3 regions of the Bradyrhizobium sp. MV1.5 genome follow, and region 1 is predicted to be linked to each of the others. Evidence: predicted binding sites of a transcription regulator. Region 1 holds the regulator's gene; each other region holds the start of a gene.
What was found. The regulator PhoB, encoded in region 1, activates phosphate uptake and scavenging genes when phosphate is short. The targets are predictions, from matches to a motif close to TGTCATNNANCTGTCAT.

Region 1 (4,568 bases):
GCGATAGCGGTCTGGATGGCCCTTTGCCGCGTGATAGCGGCGCACGACCTTGATCACGCATTCCAGCGCTTCGGCGCCGGAATTGCAGAAGAACACGAAGTCCGCGAAACTTTCATTGCACAGGCGCGCGGCGAGCTTTTCGCCGTCCGGGCTCTGGAACAGGTTCGACATGTGCCAGAGCTTCGTGGCCTGCTCCTGCAACGCCGCGACCAGCGCCGGATGGGCATGGCCGAGTGCATTCACCGCCACCCCTGAGGTGAAATCCAGATAGCGCTCGCCATTGGTCGCGATCAGCCAGCAGCCTTCGCCACGCTCGAAACCGAGGTCGGACCTGGCGAAAACGGGGAGCAAATGCGGCGCTGCGCTGTTAGTCATGACGGTCACTTGAATGTTGCGGACGGCGTGAGCGTGCATTGCGCAACGCACCATCGACCGGCCCGGAAAACGAAACGTGCCGCCTCTTGAGGGCGGCACGCACGACTATCTTAGGCCTGGTGAAACGGGTGTCAATGCCGCCCGGAAAGCCTCGCGAAACGCTGAATCCGTAGTCTTGCGGTGCCGATTTTGCGGGATTTAGCCACGGAACATGTGGAAGCGAGTCGGCGGACTCTTGCGCGGGAGTCACGCCATATTGTAGCGTTTGGATTGTCAGATACGACATCTCGTGCAGTGGTTCTGATCTTTAAGTCCTTATGTACCGGCGTAAACGTTCGGGCGTTCAAGACGCGCCCGGCGAGCCTTAAGGGATTCTGGCGGCACGGGTTTTTGAAGGCTTAGGCATTCGCTGCGAGGCCCCAGGATGGCTGGCGCGCAGCGAGGGAAAGGGTGCAATGACGGTTTTGACCTGGTCCGATGATCGCGTCGAGCAGCTGAAAAAGCTCTGGGAGGCCGGACTTTCGGCCAGCCAGATCGCGGCGGAGCTCGGCAATGTGACCCGCAATGCCGTGATCGGCAAAGTGCACAGGCTCGGCCTTTCGGGCCGCGCCAAGAGCCCATCATCGGCAGCGCCCCGGCCGCGCAAGGCGCGCCCCGCGCAGCACATGATGCGGGTGAGCCGCCCGATCTCGCGCGGCAACACCGCGCTGGCGCAGGCGTTTGAGGTCGAGGCGGAGCCGGATCCGGTCACCTACGACAACGTGGTGCCAATGAGCCAGCGGCTGTCGCTGCTGGAATTGAACGAGGCGACCTGCCACTGGCCGGTCGGCGATCCCTCCAGCCCGGACTTCTTCTTCTGCGGTGGAAGGGCGCTGTCCGGCCTGCCCTATTGCGCCCAGCACTCGCGCGTCGCGTACCAGCCGGCGTCGGATCGGCGCCGCGCACCGGTGAAGCCGGGTCCGCGCTAATCACGGCAAGTCGTCGCGCGAAGACAGTTCAATTGGAGTGTCGTCCTGGCGAAAGCCAGGACCCATACTCCGAGCACGCAGTTGTTGCGCGGAAGGGGTCACTCCGAGTCTTCGCCAAACCACGTTCGGTGGTTATGGGTCCCGGATCGGCGCTCGCTTCGCTCGCTTGTCCGGGACGACGTCGGAGAATTCGGGGACAGCTCGCCAGCAAACAAGCCTGCAACCCTACACCTGCTCCGCCTTCGCGAAGCGATCATCCAGCGCGTAGCCGGCGCCGCGGACGGTGCGGATCGGGTCCTGCTCGCGGCCGAGATTGAGCAGCTTGCGCAGGCGGCCGATATGCACGTCGACGGTGCGCTCGTCGATATAGATGTCGCGGCCCCAGACGCTGTCGAGCAGTTGCTCGCGCGAGAACACCCGCCCCGGGTGCTCCAGGAAGAACTCCAGCAGGCGATATTCGGTCGGACCGAGATCGATCGGCCGGCCCGAGCGCGCCACGCGGCGCTTGTCGCGGTCGAGCTCGATGTCGCCAAAAGCAAGGACGGTGGCGAGCCGCTCCGGGCTTGCGCGCCGCAGCAGGCCCTTCACGCGCGCCAGCAGCTCCGGCACCGAGAACGGCTTGACGATGTAATCGTCGGCGCCGGTCGCAAGACCCCGCACCCGCTCGCTCTCCTCGCCGCGCGCGGTGAGCATGATGATCGGGAGCTGCTTGGTCTCGGGACGGGTGCGAAGCCGCCGGCACAATTCGATGCCTGACAGGCCCGGCAGCATCCAGTCGAGCACGATCAGATCAGGAATGTGCTCCTTGAGACGGGTGTCGGCGTCGTCGCCGCGCATCACCGTCTCGACGTCATAGCCGTCGCCTTCGAGGTTGTAGCGGAGAAGCTCGGTCAGGGCTTCCTCGTCCTCAACCACCATAATGCGTGCGCCCATCGGGTCGTCGCTCCTTAAGTGTTCGGTACCGTGTTGGCGAAGGTCGTCATGTCGCCCTTCGGCCGCTTGTCGGTGATCGCCTGGCCCTCGATCATGTAGAACACGGTCTCGGCGATGTTGGTGGCGTGGTCGCCGATCCGCTCGATGTTCTTGGCGCAGAACATCAAATGGATACAGAACGAGATGTTGCGCGGATCCTCCATCATGTAGGTGAGGAGCTCGCGGAACAGCGAGGTGCAAATGGCGTCGACTTCCTCGTCGCCCTTCCACACCGCCATCGCCGCTGGCAGATCATGCGCGGCATAGGCGTCCAGCACCGACTTGACCTGCTGCTGCACGAGGTCGGTCATGTGCTCGAGGCCGCGGAACAGCTTGAGCGGATGGAAGTCCGTCTCCAGCGCCGCGACGCGCTTACCCATGTTCTTGGCGAGGTCGCCGATGCGCTCGAGATCGGTCGCGACGCGCATGGCACCAACGATCTCGCGCAGATCGACCGCCATCGGCTGGCGGCGGGCGATGGTGAGCACCGCGCGCTCCTCGATGCGCTTCTGCAGCGCGTCGAGCTCGGTGTCGGTTGCGACGACGCGCTGCCCGAGCGGGACGTCGCGGCGGATCAGTGCGTCGACGGACTCGACGATCATGCGTTCGGCGATCCCGCCCATCTCCGCAACCAGGCGGGTGAGTTCCTGGAGGTCGGTGTCGAAAGCCTTTGCGGTATGTTCGGAAGCCATGTCGCGTCTCCTAGCCGAACCGGCCGGTGATGTAATCCTGCGTGCGCCGGTCGGTCGGCGACGTGAAGATCTTGCTGGTATCGTCGAACTCGATCAGCTCGCCGAGATACATGAAGGCGGTCTTGTCGGAGACGCGCGCCGCCTGCTGCATGTTATGGGTGACGATCGCGATCGTGTAATCCTCGGACAGCTCCTGGATCAGCTCCTCGACCTTGGCGGTCGAGATCGGGTCGAGCGCCGAACAGGGTTCGTCGAACAGGATCACCTCGGGCCGCACCGCGACGGTGCGGGCGATGCAGAGGCGCTGCTGCTGGCCGCCGGAGAGCGACAGGCCGGAGGCGTTGAGCTTGTCCTTGACCTCGTTCCACAGTGCGCCGCCGCGCAGCGCCTTCTCGACGCGGCCGTCCATCTCGGACTTCGAGATCTTCTCATAGAGACGGATGCCGAACGCGATGTTCTCGTAGATCGTCATCGGGAACGGCGTCGGCTTCTGGAACACCATGCCGACGCGGGCGCGCAGCAGATTGAGGTCCAGCTTGCCGTCGAGGATATTGGTCTGGTCGAGCATGAGCTGACCGGTGGCGCGCTGGCCGGGATAGAGGTCGTACATCCGGTTGAAGATGCGCAGCAGGGTCGACTTGCCGCAGCCCGACGGACCGATGAACGCCGTGACGCGATTGGCGCCGAGCGTCAGGTTGATGTTCTTCAGCGCATGGTGCTCGCCGTAATAGAAGTTCAGGTTGCGCACCGTCACCTTCGGAGGCGCCTCCGGCAGCGCCGCCGTCTGCGGCAGACCCCCGGCCGCGCTCATCGACGATAATGAAAGATCACTCATTTTGCGGTCCTCTCGGCGCCAAGGATGCGCGCGCCAATATTCAGGGCAAGAACGGTCAGGGTGATGAGCAGCGCCCCGCTCCACGCCAACTGCTTCCAGTAGGCATAGGGGCTCTGCACGAAGTTGTTGATGGTGACAGGCAGGTTCGCCATCGTCTTGTTCAGGCCGAGGCTGAAGAACTGGTTCGACAGCGCGGTGAACAGCAACGGCGCGGTTTCACCGGCGACGCGAGCGGTCGCGAGCAGCACGCCGGTGATGAGACCCGATCGGGCAGCACGATAGGCGATCCGCTTGATCACCAGCGAACGCGGCAGGCCGAGCGCCGAGGCCGCCTCGCGCAACGCGTTCGGCACCAGCAGCAGCATGTCCTCGGTCGTGCGCAGCACCACCGGGATCACGATGACCGCGAGCGCGAGCGAGCCCGCGATCGCGGAGAAGCCGCGCATCGGCACCACCACCGCGCCGTAGATGAACAGGCCGATGATGATCGAGGGCGCCGAGAGCAGGATGTCGTTGATGAAGCGGATCACCGAGGTCAGCTTGTCGTTGCGGCCGTATTCGGCGAGGTAGGTGCCGGCGAACATTCCGAGCGGCGCGCCGATGCCGACGCCGATCACGGTCATGATCAGCGAGCCGACGATGGCGTTGAGCAGGCCGCCCTCGTTCGATCCCGGTGGCGGCGTGTTCTCGGTGAACAGCTGGACATTGAGTCCCGCCAATCCGTTG
Region 2 (4,568 bases), on a different contig from region 1:
ATCGGAGCGGCCTTCCGCACAGCGCGGCGGCACGCGGTGCTTCGAGCGGTCGCGGCAGAAATCGGTGAACAATGCGAGATCGGCGTCGTGCGCGATAATTCCGTCGCCTATGTGGACAGCGTTCGCGTTTCGGAGCCGCAAGGTCTTCAGTTCAATCCGGGAGAAGCGGCGCCGCTACACTGCACGTCCACCGGAAAGATCTACATGAGCGGATTGCCCGAGCGGACGCGGGTGAAGCTGTGCCACGCACTCGCTCTGATCAAATTCACTGAAACGACGATTGTCGATGTCCACGCGCTAATGAAGGTGCTCGAAGAGACGCGGCAGCGCGGCTGGGCCAAAACGAACGAAGAGTACGTGAAAGGCGTGGTGGGGTGTGCCGTGCCCATCCTGTCCCCGGATCGAGAGCTGATCGCTTGCCTGGGCGTCTCCGTGCCGGTGGCACGCGTCAGCTTCGTCGAGTTGGACCGGTTCATAGGCCCGCTGCAAAAGGCTGCCGCTCTGCTGTCGGAGACCATTTTGCAGGTTGATGACGATGATGACGCAGATGCCCGACGATGACATCCTGCTCCTGTTTTGCCCGACGAGTCAAATCGTTTTCGGTAAAACGTAAGTCATTGATTTGCCACGCCCCGGCTACTGTGCATGGGGTTGTTTTCGCACTTTTTGTTTGAGCGCGCCCCGCGGGGCGCGTTGCTCACGCGCTTTCCGTCTCCCGGTGCACATCGTGCACCACCAGCCCCATGCCTTCGTCGGGCATCTTGATCCAGTCGCGGCGCTTGAGGGTGCGCTTGGTGTCTTCGTAGCCGGAGGTCCAGTGCTCGCGCATCGAGGTGCCCGAGAATTCGTGGTCCTTGGCGTCGCCTTCATAGGCCTTCTGCTGGTAGATCAGATGCAGGATCGCGATCTCCGGCATGTGGCGCAGGCTCGACTTGAGTTTGCGCTCCTCCTCGGAGAGCTGCTCGTCGGGCAGCTTCGCCAAGGCCTTGTAGAGCAGGACCTTGAGGTTGTGGGTGCGGCGGTAGACGTCGGTGTTGTGGCGGGTGCGCGAGGAATACATGATGTCCTTGTGGCGGGCCATCACGTCCTGGATCGAGCGCGGCAGCACGCCCCGCGCGCTGAACAGGTCGACCTGGAACACCAGCGAATTGAGCGCGTCCTCCTGGTCGAGCAGGTGCTGGAGCGGCGTATTGGAGACGATGCCGCCGTCCCAGAAATGATCGGTGCCGATCCGTACCATCGGCAGTGCCGGGGGCAGGGCGCCGGAAGCCATGATGTGCTCCGGCTCGATCTCGTCATGGGAATTGTCGAAATAGATGAAATTGCCGGAGAGCACGTTCACGGCGCCGACTGCGAAGCGAACCTTCTTCTCGTTGATGAGGTCGAAGTCGACGAGTTCGAGCAGGCTCTCCTTCAGCGGCATCGTGTCGTAATAGCTGGTGGCGGTCCGGGCTCCGACCGGGCTGAGCCATGGATTGACTTGATGCGGGCTGAAGAAGCCCGGCTGGCCCATCGCCGACGTCATCCAGGCGCTGGTGAGATTGCGCCACTGGCGAAAGATGTCGCCGTCAGGCGTGTAGTGCCAGATCTTGCGGTTGGTGATGCGCTCCCAGAAAATGCGCAGCGCCTCGAGCCGCTTCTCCGGCTTGTTGCCGGCGATGATGGCGGAGTTGATCGCGCCGATCGAGACGCCGCAGACCCAGTCGGGCTCGATGCCGGCCTCGTGCAGCGCCTGGTAGACGCCGGCCTGATAGGCGCCGAGCGCGCCGCCACCTTGCAGCACCAGCGCGACGCGGTCGCAGCGCTCGGGCCGCCAGCCTCGTGAAGAAGGCTGATGTGTCTGATATGTGCGGGCGTCCATGGTCGGTGCTCCCTGTTTCGCCGAACGATTGCGTCCGGCGGTGACGGCGTAATGACAATTCTGGCGCCGATGCATCGCTTGCATGCACCATGATCGCCTTGGGAATGGCTGCGGTCGTGCGGCTGACGGAAATCCTTCACATCGCAGTCAATGACGGCGGCTAGCACTCTGCATCGCCGCCTGACGCCGCCGGGTGGGCATCACGTGAGCGCCACGAGAGGAGAGACCAGCGATGCGCAGGGAAGATTTGCTGAGACTTCCGTCGATGCCGGCGGCCGGGCCGAGCTATCCGGCCGGGCCCTATCGCTTCGTCAACCGCGAATTCCTCGTCATCACCTACGAGACCGATCCGGACCTCATCCGCGCCGGCCTGCCTGAGCCGCTGGAGCCGATCGATCAGCCGATCGTGCATTACGAATGGATCAGGATGCCGGACTCCTCCGGCTTCGGCAGCTACACCGAGTCCGGCCTCGTCATCCCCGCGCGCCTGCACGGCGAGGAGGTCAACTTCGTCTCGCAGATGTATCTGGACGATGATCCGCCGATCGCCGCCGGCCGCGAGATCTGGGGCTTTCCCAAGAAATACGCGCATCCCAAACTCGAGATCGTCAAGGACACGCTGACGGGCACGCTGGAATATGCCGGCCAGCTCGTCGCCATGGGCACGATGGGCTACAAGCACGAGAGCATGGCCGGCAACGGCGATCTGACCCGGGCGACGCTGTCGAAGACGCAGATCAATCTGAAGATGATCCCCGGCGTCGACGGCCGCCTCGAGATCTGCCAGCTCGTCGCGATCAACCTCATCGACATCGTGCCGAAGGGCTCCTGGATGGGGCCCGGCCGGCTGCATCTGGTGCCGCATGTCAACGCGCCCGTCGCTGATTTCCCGGTCCGCCGCTGCCTCGGCGCGCATCATTACATCGCCGACCTGACGCTGCCGTTCGGCCGCGTCGTGCACGACTACATCAGGGAAGCCGAGGCGGCGGCCTCGACGGCGCTGGCGGCCGAGTAGGGCGTCATCATCAAACTGTAACAATGCCGTAATTGAGTACCCGCGTGGGTCCGGAAGAGGCGTCAGCCATCTTCCGGAGCGGGGCATTCGTTGACGGTTGGGGTTGGTCATGGCTGAGCCGGCAAAGCGTGTCAGCGCGATATCGGATTCCGTGTCTGGCATTCCCGGCCTGGTGTGGGCGTTCCGCCTCCACAGCGACGGCGGTGCCGAAGCGCTGCCGATCGACCAGCCGATCGAGTTCAGTCACGACGGCCGGCTCTGGCTGCATTTCAACCTCACGGACACGCGTTCACGGCCGTGGATCGCCGCGTCACAGCTGCCGCCGCTTGCGCGCGAGCTCTTGCTGTCCAACGACACCTTCCAGCAGCTTCACGTCATCGATCACTGCATCTACGGCGTGTTCTCCGACCTCGTACGCGACATCGGCAGCGCGACGGAGGAGACCGCGTTCCTGCGCTTCGCCATGACCGAGCGGCTCCTGATCAGCGGCCGCCATCAGGCGCTGTGCTCGGCGGACGCGACACGCCGGGTGCTCGAAGGCGGCTACCGCGTCGACAATGTCGCCCATCTCCTCGAAAAGATCGTCGACGAGGTCGCCGACACGCTTGATAGGATGGCCGACAAGCTCGGCCAGGAGATCGACGAGATCGAGGAGCGGATTCTGGCCGACGACGCCAAGCCGGAGATGCGCCGCAATCTCGGCCGGCTGCGCCGGACCTGCGTCAGGCTGCATCGCCAGCTCACCGGCCTGCGTACGCTGTTCCATCGCCTCGACCAGAAGAACACCGACCACCTGTCGCCGGACCTGCGTATCCAGGCCGGCAAGCTGGCGCAGCGGCTGGACGGCCTTGACCACGATATCGTCGAGCTGCGCGAACGCAGCCGCCTGCTCGAGGAGGAGCTGCGTTTCAAGAACGAGGAGCAAAGCAACAACCACCTCCACACGCTATCGATCGTCACTTCGCTGTTGCTGCCGCCGACGCTGATCACCGGTATCTTCGGCATGAACACCAAGGGCCTGCCGCTGACCGATGTCGAGAGCGGATTTTTCTGGGCGGCGCTCCTGATGGCCTCGTCGGTCGGTGCGGCCTATCTCTTCATGCGGCGTAGCGGCATCTTCAAATAGCGTACGCCAGCCGGTATCAGCCGTGATCGCGAGTGCACATCGATTTTTGCTGCGATATGCGGCTGCCATTGCGCTGGCCTGGACAGTGGCAGGCACGAGCGCGTTCGCCGGCGCCAAGGACGAAAGCGCGGCGGGGTGGCTCGCTCCGAAATGGTTCAACGACTGGCATGACGGCCTCGCCGACAAGGGCCTGAATTTCGGCGCCACCTACATCGCCGACAACATCGGCAATGTGTCGGGTGGCGTTAAGCGCGGCGCCATCCATTTCGGCCGGCTTGATCTGTCGGTCGATGCCGATCTCGACAAGCTGGTCGGCTGGACCGGTGGCCGCTTTTACGCCAATGCCTTCGTGATCTACGGGCGAGGTCTGAGCCGCAACTACGTCATGAATCTCGCCACCATCAGCGAAATCGAGGCGCTGCCGGACCAGCGGCTCTACAATGCCTATTTCGAGCAGAGCTTCTTCAACGACCGCTTGAACATCAGGGCCGGCCAGCAGGCCGCCGATGTCGAGTTTTTCGACAGCCAGACCGACGATCTCTTCATCAACGGCACCTTCGGCTGGC
Region 3 (4,568 bases), on a different contig from region 1:
CGACGCCCGACCATTTCGCCCGCGTCGCGGAACTCTTGCTCCAGGGAGCAACGGCCCGCTCCCATAACGGCTTCAAGGTCGAACTCGCACGCCGGGCCATCGTGCGGACGCTGACACAGGCGGCGAACGCCACGCCGCAATCCCAGGCCCACAAGAAGATCGCGTGAGGACCCTATGAACGCTTATGTGGGAACGCCGACGTCGCGTGTCGACGGCCGGGCCAAGGTCACCGGGGCCGCCAAATACGCCGGCGAATTTCCGGCCGACAGGCTCCTCCATGGCTTTGTCGTCGAGGCCACCATTCCACGCGGGCGCATTGCACGCCTCGACAGCAGTGCGGCGCTGCAGGTCGAGGGCGTGCTCGACGTGCTCACGCATGCGAACCGTCCGCCGCTCGCCGACAGCGACGAGTCCTGGAAGGACGAGGTTGCACCGGACGGGTCGCCTTTCCGTCCGCTTTACGATGACACGATCAAGTTCAACGGCCAGCCGATCGCACTTGTCGTCGCGGGGGACTGGGAAACCGCGAAATTCGCCGCGACGCTGGTGCGGGTCGAATATGAGCAGCATGGTTTTGCGACCGACCTCGAAGGCGAGCGCAGCAACGCTGCCGAGAAGGACAAGCCGCATAAGCCGCGCGGCGACGCCGCAGCCGCCCTTGCGGAAGCTGATGTGCGCCACGAGGCGGACTACGTGATACCGACCGAGCATCACAACCCGATGGAACTCTATGCGACCACGGCGGTCTGGGACAGCAGTGGCAAGCTGACGATCTACGACAAGACTCAAGGCGTCCAGAACGTCCACAAATTTCTCTGCGGCGTGTTCGACAAGATGCCCGATGACATTCGCGTGGTCTCGCCATACGTCGGCGGCGCCTTCGGCTCCGGTTTGCGGCCGCAATATCAGGTGGTACTGGCAACGCTCGGCGCGCTCGCGCTGAAGCGGTCCGTTCGCGTCGTGCTGACGCGGCAGCAGATGTATGGGCTCGGCTACCGGCCGATGACCATCGAGCGCGTCGGGCTGGGCGCAATGTCCGACGGTACGCTCGATGCGGTCACGCACGAGGCCATTGCCGTCACCTCGCGCTATGAGGATTTTGCGCGCAACGATACCGGCTGGGCTGAACAGCTCTACAAGAGCCCGAACAGCCGCTTCTCCCACAAGCTGGTTCACCTTGACGTCTCCACACCCTGCGACACGCGCGCACCGGGCGCGGCGTCGGGCGTCTGCGCGCTCGAATGCGCGATGGACGAACTCGCGGCGGCACTCAAGCTCGACCCGGTCGAGCTGCGGCTGAAGTGCTACTCGGATCGCGACCAGAGCGAAAACCTGCCCTACACCAGCAAGCAGTTGCGCGAATGCTACGCGCGCGGCGCGGACGCCTTCGGCTGGAGCAAGCGCAATCCTGCACCGCGCTCGATGCGCGACGGCAAGGATCTGGTCGGCTGGGGCATGGCGACGGGTGTGTGGGAAGCACTGCAGATGCCGGTCGCCGTCCGTATCGTGCTGACGTCGAACGGACATGCCGAGGTGTCCTGCGCCGCATCCGACATCGGCACCGGCACCTACACCATTGTCGCGCAGGTCGCGGCCGATGCGCTGGGCCTGCCGATCGAGAACATCAGCGTCAGGCTCGCAGATTCCAGTCTGCCGCAGGCGCCGGTCGAGGGCGGCTCCTGGATGGCTGCCTCGAGCGCACATGCGGTGCTCGCAGCCGCCGAGGAGGTGCGCAAGGAGCTGTTAGGTCTGGCCGGGAAAATCCCAGGCTCGCCGCTTGCCGGCGCCGAGTTGGCCGATACGGTCCTGATCGACGGCAGCATTGCCGGGGCCAGCGACACCAGCCGTGCGGTCTCGATCGCCGACGCGATGCGCCATGGCGGCGTCGAACGCATCGAGAAGGAAAAGCTCAACCAGTTCGGTGAGGACAAGAAGCACGCGCGCAATACCCATTCAGCCGTCTTTGCCGAGGTCAAGGTGGACGAAGAGCTGGGCGTCATCCGCGTGACGCGGGTCGTGAGCGCCGTCGCGGCCGGGCGGATTCTCAACACCAAGACTGGCCGCAGCCAGATCATGGGCAGCGTGGTCTGGGGAATCGGGATGGCACTGCACGAGGAGACGGTGATGGATCACCGCTTTGGCCGGATCATGAACGCCAACATCGCCGAGTACCATATTCCCGTGAATGCGGATGTTCACGACATCGACGTGATCTTCGTCGACGAGCCGGACAATCGTATCAACAAGCTCGGCATCAAGGGATTGGGCGAGATCGGCATCGTCGGCGTCCCCGCCGCGATCGCGAACGCCGTCTATCATGCCACCGGCAAACGCATCCGCCGCTTCCCGATCACACTGGACAAGCTACTCGACTGAGCCGCCGGTCATCCGACCCGGCCCGCTCGGGATCGCGCCCCCTGTCATCCAGCTGTCATCAAATGTGTCGAGACCTGTCGGTCTCGCACATTCGGGATGGACAATGGACTATTTCAAGCGCTTCAACTTCCTGTTCGCCGCACCTGTGTTCGACGCCGACGACCTCGAAGGCGTGCGCTTCAACCAGATCATCGAGGAGATCCAGCGTTCCGGCTTCGAGGTCGTTCGCGCCCGCAAGCTGGAGGACGCGGAGATGGCGGTGCAGACCGATGCCGCGATCGGCTGCATGGTGGTGGATTGGGGCAAGAAGGGCCTGGAGGGCAAGACCTCGGCGCTGATCAATTTGATGCGGCGACGCGGCCTCGATTTCCCGATCATCCTCCTGATCCGGCGCAAGCGGTTCGAGGATCTCCCGGTCGAGGTGCTCGACTTCATCGACGGTTATGTCTTCCTGTCGGAGGAGACACCGACCTTCATCGCCAAGAACCTGATCAGCCGTCTGAAGCAATATGCGGAGACGCTGAAGACGCCGTTCTTCGGCGCGCTGGTCGACTATGCCGAGGAGGGCAACCAGCTCTGGACCTGTCCGGGCCACAATGGCGGCGTGTTCTACAACCGCAGCCCCATCGGACGGGTCTTCGTCGAACATCTCGGCGAGTCCGTGTTCCGCGACGATCTCGACAATTCCGTGCTCGACCTGGGCGACCTCCTCACCCATGAAGGACCGGCGTTGAAGGCACAGAAGGAAGCCGCCCAGATCTTTGGCGCGGAAAAGACCTACTTCGTGCTCAATGGAACCTCGACCTCGAACAAGGTTGCGCTCGGCGCCCTCGTCACCGACGGCGATCTCGTACTGTTCGACCGCAACAATCACAAGGCCGCCCATCATGGCGCGCTGATGATCAATGGCGGCGTCCCGGTCTACGTGCCGACCATCCGGAATGCCTGGGGCCTGATCGGCCCGATGCGCTGGGATATGCTCGACGAGAAAACCTTGCGCGAGGCAATCCGCAATCATCCCCTGGTCACGGACAAGGACGCCTGGCGCAAGGAACGGCCGTTCCGCGTCGCCGTGGTCGAGCAGTGCACCTATGACGGCACCATCCACAGCGCCGAGATGATCTTGAAGCGCATCGGCCATCTCTGCGAGTACATCCTGTTCGACGAGGCCTGGGCCGGCTTCATGAAGTTCCACCCGCTCTATGCGGGCCGCTTCGCCATGGGGCTGGCGAACCTTCCCCCCGAGGCACCCGGGATCATCGCGACGCAGTCGACCCACAAGCAGCTTGCGAGCTTCTCGCAGGCATCCCAAATCCACATCAAGGATCGTCACATCCGCGGCCAGAAGCGACGCGTCGAGCACCGCCGCTTCAATGAAAGTTTCATGCAGCACGCTTCCACGTCGCCATTCTACCCGCTGTTCGCCTCGCTCGACGTCGGCGCGCAGATGATGAAGGGCCGCTCCGGCGAAGTGCTGTGGGACGACACCATCCGGCTCGGCATCGAGCTGCGCAAGAAGATCCGCGCGATGCGCAGGGAGTTCGAGGAGAAGGAGCAGAATCCGGACAGGCGCTGGTTCTTCGAACCCTTCGTCCCCGATCGCGTCGCCATTCCCGATGTCAGCCACGCCGGCGCTTCGCACAACGTCGCCTGGGAAACACTCTCCACCGACGAGCTCGCCACCAATCCTGCGCTGTGGCAGCTCTCCCCCGACAGCGCCTGGCATGGCTTCCCTGGCCTCAGCGAGGGCTTCGCCATGACCGATCCGAACAAGCTGACGCTGCTCACGCCCGGCTTCGATCGCATCACCGGCGGCTATGTCGATCACGGCATCCCCGCTCCGGTCGTCGCGCAATATCTGCGCGAGAACCGCATCGTCCCCGAGAAGAACGACCTCAACTCCCTGCTCTTCCTGCTTACTCCGGGCGTCGAGGCAAGCAAGGCGGGCACGCTGATCTCCGGTCTCGTCGCCTTCAAGCGGCTGCACGACGACAATGCGCTGCTTGCGGACGTTATCCCGGAGTTCTCCCAGCGGCGGCAGGCGCGCTATGCCGGCGTGCGGCTGCGCGACCTCTGCGGCGAGATGCACCGCTTCTTTCGCGCCGCCGACGTCAGCGCGCTTCAGGCGCGACAGTTCATGCCCGAGCACATGCCTGACATCGCGATGTCGCCCCGCGATGCCGCGCGCTACC

Region 2: AC0L2J_RS03385 (acetoacetate decarboxylase) is a predicted target of PhoB. The motif match lies at 1,902-1,918, and genes of this name have one in related genera.
Region 3: AC0L2J_RS07005 (Orn/Lys/Arg family decarboxylase) is a predicted target of PhoB. The motif match lies at 2,419-2,435, and genes of this name have one in related genera.

Annotation. Positions count from the first base shown of each region.
Region 1 covers NZ_JBVVPL010000026.1:52,409-56,976, forward strand. Annotated here, with positions in the region: gene AC0L2J_RS23010 (aspartate aminotransferase family protein) at 1-375, opposite strand, end outside; gene AC0L2J_RS23015 (GcrA family cell cycle regulator) at 831-1,343, shown strand; gene phoB (phosphate regulon transcriptional regulator PhoB) at 1,569-2,276, opposite strand; gene phoU (phosphate signaling complex protein PhoU) at 2,291-3,007, opposite strand; gene pstB (phosphate ABC transporter ATP-binding protein PstB) at 3,018-3,842, opposite strand; gene pstA (phosphate ABC transporter permease PstA) at 3,839-4,568, opposite strand, start outside.
Region 2 covers NZ_JBVVPL010000002.1:268,175-272,742, reverse strand. Annotated here, with positions in the region: gene AC0L2J_RS03395 (IclR family transcriptional regulator) at 1-561, shown strand, start outside; gene AC0L2J_RS03390 (patatin-like phospholipase family protein) at 698-1,861, opposite strand; gene AC0L2J_RS03385 (acetoacetate decarboxylase) at 2,094-2,876, shown strand; gene AC0L2J_RS03380 (transporter) at 2,986-4,002, shown strand; gene AC0L2J_RS03375 (carbohydrate porin) at 4,025-4,568, shown strand, end outside.
Region 3 covers NZ_JBVVPL010000005.1:131,195-135,762, forward strand. Annotated here, with positions in the region: gene AC0L2J_RS06995 (FAD binding domain-containing protein) at 1-167, shown strand, start outside; gene AC0L2J_RS07000 (xanthine dehydrogenase family protein molybdopterin-binding subunit) at 175-2,376, shown strand; gene AC0L2J_RS07005 (Orn/Lys/Arg family decarboxylase) at 2,480-4,568, shown strand, end outside.